DNA from 2 places in the Streptomyces sp. NPDC048420 genome. Region 2 is predicted to be linked to the other one. Evidence: riboswitches for the same ligand, from Rfam matches in the RefSeq annotation. Region 2 holds a riboswitch; the other holds the start of a gene.
The links. Region 2 has a riboswitch for cobalamin ahead of AB0D34_RS03125 (HoxN/HupN/NixA family nickel/cobalt transporter). Riboswitches for the same ligand answer to the same signal wherever they lie in the genome.
Positions count from the first base shown of each region.

Region 1 (4,204 bases), on a different contig from region 2:
TCCGCGTCGGGCACGGCCTCGCCGCCCAGCAGCACGGTCGGGACACCCGAGGCCTTCAACGCGGCCAGCCCCTCCTCCCAGGCCCGCTTGCCGCCCAGCAGCCGTACGACGGCGATGTCCGCGCCCTCGATCAGCGCGGGCAACTCGTCCGTGACGTCGACGCGTGTCGGGTTGCCGATCCGGTAGTCGGCACCGGCGGCGGCCCGGGCCGCCAGCAGGTCCGTGTCGGCGGTCGACAACAACAACACTGTGCTCATGCGGGCGCTCCCGGTGGAATGAAAGGCAGTCCTTGTGGCGCGCCGGACTCGATGAGCCGCCACAGCGCGTCCGTGTCCGCGTGCTGTTCGATCAGATCGCCGAGCCGGTCGAGCTGCTCCTCGCGCAGCGCGGCGAACGAGGTGTCGGGGGCCGGCACGAACCGGCGGCCCGCGGCGGCCGCCACCTCCCGCAGGAAGGCCCGCCGGAACCCGTCCGACTCCAGCGAGCCGTGCCAGTGCGTCCCCCAGGTCTGGCCGACGCGGCAGCCGTCGAGGAAGGGTTCTCCTGAGGTCACCGAGGCGACGCCGTGGTGGATCTCGTACCCCTCGACCTGCTCGCCGAGGGCTTCCCCCACGGGCCGGGTGAGGGTCTTCTCCCGCGCGAACCGCACGCGGACGGGAAGCACACCGAGGCCGTCGACGTGCCCCTGCCGGCTCTCGACCTCGTCCTCGATGTGCTCGCCGAGGATCTGGAAGCCGCCGCAGATGCCGAGAACCGGACGCCCTTCCGCGGCCCTTCGGACGAGGGCGTCGGCGAGCCCCCGCTCGTGCAGCCAGTCCAGCGCACGGACGGTCCCCCGGGTCCCCGGAACGATGACGAGGTCGGCGTCGGCCAGTTCCTCCGGCCGGTCCACGAACCGCACGACGACACCGGGTTCCGCGGCCAGCGCGTCGACATCGGTGAAGTTCGACATGAGCGGAACCGCGCATACGGCCACCCGCAGCACGTCCTCGCCCACCGGGGCCGAGGCCCGGGAGTTCCGGACCCCCATCCCGTCCTCCTCGTCGATCCCGAGCCCGTGCCGGAAGGGCAGCACGCCGTAGGTGTGCCGTCCGGTGAGCCCGTGCAGCATGTCCAACCCGGGGTCGAGCAGCGAGACATCCCCCCGGAACTTGTTCACCAGGAACCCGGCGACCAGCCGCTGATCCTCTTCGGACAGCAGCGCCACGGTCCCGAAGAAGGAGGCGAAGACGCCACCCCGGTCGATGTCACCGACGACGAGCACGGGCAGCCCGGCGTTGCGCGCGATGCCCATGTTGACGATGTCGGTCCGCCGCAGGTTGATCTCGGCCGGACTGCCCGCCCCCTCACAGATCACCGCGTCATACGTGCCCCGCAGTTCGGCGAGGCACTCCAGCACGGTTCCGAGCAACTGCTGCTGCCGCCCCCCGTGATAGCCGCGCGCACTCAGCTCCCCGACCGGCTTTCCGAGCAGCACGACCTGACTGCTCTGCTCGCCACCGGGCTTGAGCAGCACGGGATTCATCAGCGCGGTCGGCTCGATGCGGCAGGCCTGCGCCTGCATGGCCTGGGCCCGCCCGATCTCCGCGCCCTCGCGCGTCACGAAGGAGTTGAGGGACATGTTCTGCGCCTTGAACGGCGCGACCTTCACCCCCTGCCGCACCAGCCACCGGCAGATCCCGGCGGTGACGACACTCTTGCCGGCGTCCGAGGTGGTCCCGGCGACGAGAAGCCCCCCACCACTCATGCCCCACGCCCCTTCACGAGGGCCCGCGCGACGACACCGGCGCCGAGCGCGAGCAGTCCGACGCGCCGCGACAGGCGTGCGGCGCGCTCGATGTCGTACGTGGCGACGGCACGCCCCTGCCCGTTGAGCACGGGCCGGTGCTCGACCCGCCCCGCGTACGAGAGGGTCCCGCCGAGCCGCACCCCGAGAGCCCCCGCGAACGAGGCCTCGACGGGCCCGGCGTTGGGACTGGGATGTTTGCCGGCATCCTCCCGCCACGCCCGCACCGCACCCCGCGGATCACCCCCGGAGACCGTCGCGAGTACGGCGGTCAGCCGCGCCCCCGGCCACCCGGCGAGGTCGTCGAGCCGGGCGGAGGCCCACCCGAACCGCCGGTACCGCTCCGACTTGTGCCCGACCATGGCGTCGAGCGTGTTGACGGCCCGGAACCCGACCAGCCCCGGCACTCCACCGAAGGCCCCCCACACGAGCGCCCCCACGACGGCGTCGGAGGTGTTCTCGGCAACGGACTCGACCACGGCCCGGGCGATCCCGTCGGCGTCGAGGGCCTGAGGATCCCGCCCACAGAGATGAGGCAAACGGGCGCGGGCCGACTCGACGTCCCCCGCCTCCAGCGCCCGCCCGATGACCCGGGCCTCCCGCACGAGCGAAGTCCCGCCCACCACGGCCCAGGTGGCGGCGGCGGTCAGCGCGACGGAAGCGGTACGGGACGGACGTACGACATGCTCCGTCACGGCACCGAGCCCCACCGCACCGCCCACGCAGACGGCGGTGTGCAGCGCGCCCCACCCCCGGTGGTCCCGCCACAACACCCGCTCCACGGCACCGGCGGCCCGCCCGAACGCGGCGACCGGATGCCCGCGGCGCGGATCGCCGAGCAGCAGATCACCGAGGAGGCCGGCGGCGGCGCCGTACGCGAAGACGCGATCGGCACGCACCGGGTCAGCCGATCGCAGGGTCGTGCGAGCACCTGGTGGCGCGGGTCGATCGGCAGGCGAGCATCGCGTTATGTCCTCACTCAGGGTGTCCACGCCCTGGTTCGACGAGACCGGCGGCGAGAGTTCCTGGCTCCCGGGGATTGCTACCCCGGTGACAGTGGCGGGACCGCGCCGGACTCACACCGGCTTCCTCTTCTGCCGCCGTACATGGCCCCGGCAGTCCACCACGCACCCGAACGGCAGTCAACTTGCTGTTGACCTGCGGCGGGGGAGTGTGCAGAACCCCACACCGCCGGGCCCGGACCAACCGTGAACGAACGGCCGGGCGGGCACGGAACCCTGGAGTTCCGTGCCCGCCCGGCCGTCGGGCGATCGGTGCCGTCAGGCCACGATCAGAGAGATTCCGTACGCCACCGCCGCGGCGCAGGCCGCGAAGCAGGCGTACGCGCCTGCCACCGCGAGGGTGGCCGAGCCGCCCTGGGCCGTGGCCCGCTCCTGGCGGGAGAGGCCCATGATGCCGAGGGTGAAGAGGGCCACCAGGCCCACGGTGACCACGAGGCTGACACCGAAGACGGAGCCGAGCGCTTCCCAGTCGATCTGCATGGTGAGGCTTCCTTAGGTGCTGGGGTGCGGGCTCAGACGGCGGCCGGCGGGGCTGCCGGTTCCGCGGCGGCGGGCGGGGCCGGGATCGTGGCGGTGAGGTCCTCGGTCACCGTGCCCGCGGGCGGCGGGGTCACGGCGGCGATCGCCTGGGTCACCACGCCGGCCGGCTCGTCGGTCTCGTTGACGTTGGAGGCGTCCACGACCTCGCGGCGCGAGATCTTCCAGATCGCCGCGCTGGAGGCGACGAGGAAGACCGCCACGACCGCCGTGCCCCAGTCACCGAGGTCGGTGACCGACTCGGCCAGGGCGCCCACCAGGGCCGCCGCCGGGAGCGTGAGGCCCCAGGCCACGAACATCCGGGTGGCCGTGGACCAGCGGACCACCCCGCCCTTGCGGCCGAGGCCCGCACCCATCACAGAACCGGAGACGGAGTGCGTGGTGGAGAGGGAGAAGCCGAGGTGCGAGGAGGCGAGGATGACGGTGGCCGCGCTGGTCTGGGCGGCGAAGCCCTGCTGCGGCTGGAGGTCGGTCAGGCCCTTGCCCATGGTGCGGATGATGCGCCAGCCGCCGAGGTAGGTGCCGAGCGCGATGGCGAGGCCCGCGGAGAGGATGACCCAGGTGGGCGGGTCGGAGTCGGGGGCGACGGCGCCGCCGGCGACCAGGGCGAGGGTGATGATGCCCATCGTCTTCTGCGCGTCGTTGGTGCCGTGGGCCAGCGAGACCAGTCCGGCCGAGGCGATCTGGCCGGTGCGGTAGCCCTTCGCGGCCGCCTTGCCGTCGGCCTTCTTGCCCAGCGAGTAGGAGAGCCGGGTGGCCAGCATGGCGGCGACGCCCGCGACGATCGGCGCGGCGACCGCAGGGATCAGGACCTTGGTGACGAGCGCGTCGCCGTGGACCGCGCCGAAGCCCGCCGAGG
Region 1 covers NZ_JBEZKG010000014.1:67,357-71,560, reverse strand. Annotated here, with positions in the region: gene cobN (cobaltochelatase subunit CobN) at 1-257, opposite strand, end outside; gene AB0D34_RS26815 (cobyric acid synthase) at 254-1,747, opposite strand; gene AB0D34_RS26810 (cobalamin biosynthesis protein) at 1,744-2,685, opposite strand; cobalamin riboswitch at 2,786-2,918, opposite strand; gene AB0D34_RS26805 (hypothetical protein) at 3,067-3,288, opposite strand; gene AB0D34_RS26800 (inorganic phosphate transporter) at 3,321-4,204, opposite strand, start outside.
Region 1: it holds a riboswitch for cobalamin, as region 2 does, so the genes downstream of both, AB0D34_RS26810 (cobalamin biosynthesis protein) here and AB0D34_RS03125 (HoxN/HupN/NixA family nickel/cobalt transporter) in region 2, are expected to answer to the same signal.

Region 2 (4,204 bases):
CCACGAGGGCGAGCGTGAAGTGACCCTGGTGGACGTGGGGTTGGGCGTGGACGTGGAGCGGTACGTGAAGCTGTGGCTGACGGCGGTGGAGGGGGGCTGAGGGGGCGGGCCGTTCGGCCTGACCGTCCGGCGGTCAGGCTCCGACTCACCGGACGAGGTATGGACACCACGCGGTGCAGGCTCGTGTGCTTCAGCGCGGCAGGTTTCAGCGAGACGGCTGCTAGCCGAGGCCGACCGTGGAGGTGCCCTGCTGGTCGGCCTCGACGAGCTCTACGGTCGGGCAGTGCGGAGTCCAAGGCCTCCTGAACCCGCCGGTCAGCCTCTGCGGAGACAGAATGGAAACGAGCCGGAGCAATGAGAAAGGACCTTGCCCGCGAGGTCGTTGTCCTCGCATCATCTCCGGATGGACGACACACCGAGCCGCCTCCCCACCACCCTGCCCGCGTTGCGCGCCAAGGCACGCGACGCGGGTTTCAGCATGTCGAGCGAGGATCGCACAGGAAGCCTCCTGGCAGCACTCGCCGCCGCCAGGCCCGCGGGCCGGATCCTCGAACTCGGCACCGGAGTGGGGGAGGGCGCCGCCTGGCTCCTCAGCGGCATGGACAGCGACTCCCGCCTGACCACAGTCGAACTCGACCCCACCGTCCAAGCCATCGCCCAGGAACAGTTGGGAGACGACCCGCGGGTGACCTTCGTCTCCGGGGACGGCGGCGCATGGCTGGAGGACTTCGACGGCGCTCCTTTCGACCTCGTCTTCGCGGACACCTGGCCGGGCAAGTTCACGCACCTCGACCAGGCCCTGGAACTCGTGGCTCCCGGCGGGACCTACCTGATCGACGACCTCTTCCCCCAGCCCGGCTGGCCGGAGAGCCACGGCGCCTCCGTCAAGCGCCTTCTGGCCGAGCTGGACGAACGCGAGGACTTCCGCTGCGTCCGCATGGCATGGTCAAGCGGACTACTGATGGCGGTGCGCACCACGCGGTCACAGCACTAGCGGGAGTCGGCAGGCCGCGGCGTCCACCTCTGCTCCACCTTCGCGAGCCGCCAGTAGGCGATCGCCGCCGCCCACACCACCACGAACAGGCCGACGATGACGTAGCCGACATTGTCGAGGTCGATGTCGGCGATCCAGGTGGTGAGGTCGTCGGTGAGGTCGAGCTTTTCGTGCAGGACCCCGACGAGTTCGATCGTGCCGACGAAGAAGGCGACCGCAATGGACAGCCCGGTGATGGCGAGGTTGTAGAACACCTTGCGCACCGGGTTGGAGAAGGCCCACTGATAGGCGAAGTTCATGAACGTGCCGTCGAGCGTGTCGAACAGGCTCATCCCGGCGGCGAAGAGCAGCGGCAGGCACAGGATCGCGTACCAGGGCAGCCCGGCCGCCGCCCCCGACCCGGCCATCACCATCAGCGTGACCTCGGTGGCGGTGTCGAAGCCGAGCCCGAAGAGAAACCCCAGCGGATACATCTGCCCGGGCCGGGTGATGGACTTGGTGAGCCGCCCGAGGATCCGGTTCATGAACCCCCGCGAGTCCAGGTGGGATTCGAGCTCCTTCTCGTCGTACGTCCCCGCCCGCATCGCCCGGAAGACCTTCAGGATGCCGAGCAGGGCGACCAGATTGAGTGCGGCGATCAGATAGAGGAACGACCCGGAGACCGTCGTACCGAGAAACCCGAGCACCTGGTGGGTACTCGACCCCTCGTTCATGACCTTGCCGGCCAGCTGGGTGCCGCCGGCGATCAGCGCGGCCAGCAGCACCACGACGCTGGAGTGCCCGAGCGCGAACCAGAACCCCCCGGACACCGGCCGCTTGCCGTCCGCCATCAGCTTGCGGGTGGTGTTGTCGATCGCGGCAATGTGGTCGGCGTCGAAGGCGTGCCGCATACCGAGGGTGTAGGCGGTGATGCCGAGCCCGATACCGAAGGCCTTGTCGCCGACTTCGTAGTGCTCCGGGACAACAAGCAGAAAAAGAATCCCGAAGGCGACGACGTGCAGGCCGGCTATGGCGGCCATCAGACCGATGGTCTTGACGGTGTCCTCCCGCCGCCAGCGAAAGGAGGAGGCGGCGGCGGAAGCGGCGGCGCTCTCGGGCAGGCCAGGATCAGTCATACGGTGGTCACTCCAGCACCTCGTGGATGAACGCGTGAGCTGCCGTGGCCGGTCTCCTGGCTTACGGGTCGTGCGTCTCCCGGCCCGCCTTCCCGGCCGCGTACTGACGGCCAGTGGCTGTCCCGTGAGGGACATGGGCGGAAAACTCCCCGATCACAGTGGCGAGGGCCGCGCCGGCATGAACCCCCTGAGGGATCGTCACCGGCTTCCCGAGCACCACGGCCCGACCACGGTAGGGGCACTGGCGGTCCCCTGCATAGCTGCATACCTACGCAGGTATGAAAGATCACATACGGCCGCCTGGCCGGACGGTGATGTTTAACTGCTCCTGCGAGGGCGTCCCGGCGAGATCTCGTCCTGCTCGGGCGCCCCCCGCTGGATCCCGTCGTGCGAGGGCGCCTCCCGCGGGATCGCGTCCTGCGAGGATGACCCCATGCATCTCGTCCCGCCCGACCGAGCGGACCGCCGCACCATCGACGGACACCGGGTGTGCGACGCCATCGAGGCGATCGGCGACCCGGGGCATGTCCGCGCCTGGTCGGACCGCTTCGCCCTCCTGGCCGACCCGAACAGGCTGTCCCTGCTCCTCGCCCTGCACCGAACCGGCCCCCTGGCCGTCTCCGACCTCGCGATCGCCACGGGGATGAACGACCCCGCCGTATCGCAGGCGCTGCGGCTGCTGCGGGCGGCGGGGGTTGTGGCGGGGGAGAAGGAGGGGCGGGTGGTTCGGTATTCGGTGGTGGATGAGGATGTGCGGGGGTTGTTGAAGCAGGTGTCCTGAGAGGGGGCGGCCCGTGCTCCAGCGGCCCGACCGGCCCTCAGCCTCAGACGACGTCGTGGATGTTGTGCTCGCGCAGGTCGGGTGCGTGCCGGACGACGGCGCGGTAGTCGGCGGCCGACTTCCTGGTCGCCGAGGGGGTGGTCGACGACATCAGCCACGAGGGCCTTCGGATCCTGCTCCGCGAGGAGGGCGTCTCCTTTCAACGCATGAAGACATGGAAGAACTCGCGCGACCCCGACTACGGAGCCAAGAAGGCCAGGGTCGAGCACCTCTACGCGATCGCCGACAGAGAGGTCATACCCGACGACGGCGACCCGAAGTCGTCTTCTGCCTGGACGAGTTCGGGCCGCTCAACCTCCAGCCCCACCCGGGGCGGCAGTGGGCTGAGCGCGGAGGGCAGCACAAGGACCCGGCCGGGAGCCGAGGCCCCGCCGACGGGCGACCTACACCCGCCCGCACGGGTCCGGAACCTGTTCGCCGCCTACGACCTGGGCAAGGACAGGCTCTACGGCCATATCAAGCCGAGAAAGCACCGCACGAGGTTCCTGGAGTTCTGCCGCTATCTGCGCAGCCTCTACCCGCCTCAGGTCCGGATCGCGGTCGTGCTCGACAACTTCTCCCCGCACCTGGCTACGAAGAAGGACAGCCGGGTCGGCGACTGGGCCGCGGCGCATAACGTCGAGCTCGCCTACACGCCGACTTACAGCTCCTGGCTGAACCGCATCGAGGCCCAGTTCACCGCCCTGCGCTACTTCGCGCTGGACGGCACCGACCGCACCAGCCACAAGGAGCAGGGCAGCATGATCCGCCGCTACATCATCTGGCGGAACAAGCACGCTGCCGACGAACGCCTCCGCGTGGTCGTCACCCGCGCGAACGTGGCCTGAGCCAGCGCAGCACCCGGTGGTTCATGGCAGTCTCCCGGGACTGCGGCTCCCAGATGACCAGGCGGTACTCCACCGCGAGCTCCTTCCTGTTGCGGCACTGGCTGACCTGACGCTGTTCGATCGCGTGAAAAGGCTCTCCGTCGGCGGCATCCGCGCCGTTGGGACCGGCACAGCACTGCCCCGAGGCGGCTGATCACCTAGGCGGACACATATGTGAGTGCCGGATACACCTCCGGGTCGCCCTCGACACCGGCCTCACGGAGGATCGGAACGAGGATTTCGGCGAAGCTGTTGAGGGCCTCCTCGGACTCCCAGACGTCGACGACGCGGAAGGTGCTCTCGCCCTGTCCCGCGATGTGTGCGAGCAAGCCTTCTACGGGCCAGTCGGCTGGAGATTCCATCCGGTTCTTGCCCCCCGTCAACTTGC
Region 2 covers NZ_JBEZKG010000002.1:90,805-95,008, forward strand. Annotated here, with positions in the region: gene AB0D34_RS03115 (nucleoside hydrolase) at 1-100, shown strand, start outside; gene AB0D34_RS03120 (class I SAM-dependent methyltransferase) at 404-994, shown strand; gene AB0D34_RS03125 (HoxN/HupN/NixA family nickel/cobalt transporter) at 991-2,109, opposite strand; cobalamin riboswitch at 2,138-2,356, opposite strand; gene AB0D34_RS03130 (metalloregulator ArsR/SmtB family transcription factor) at 2,543-2,890, shown strand; partial or broken gene AB0D34_RS03135 (IS630 family transposase) at 3,004-3,777, shown strand; gene AB0D34_RS03140 (hypothetical protein) at 3,975-4,204, opposite strand, start outside.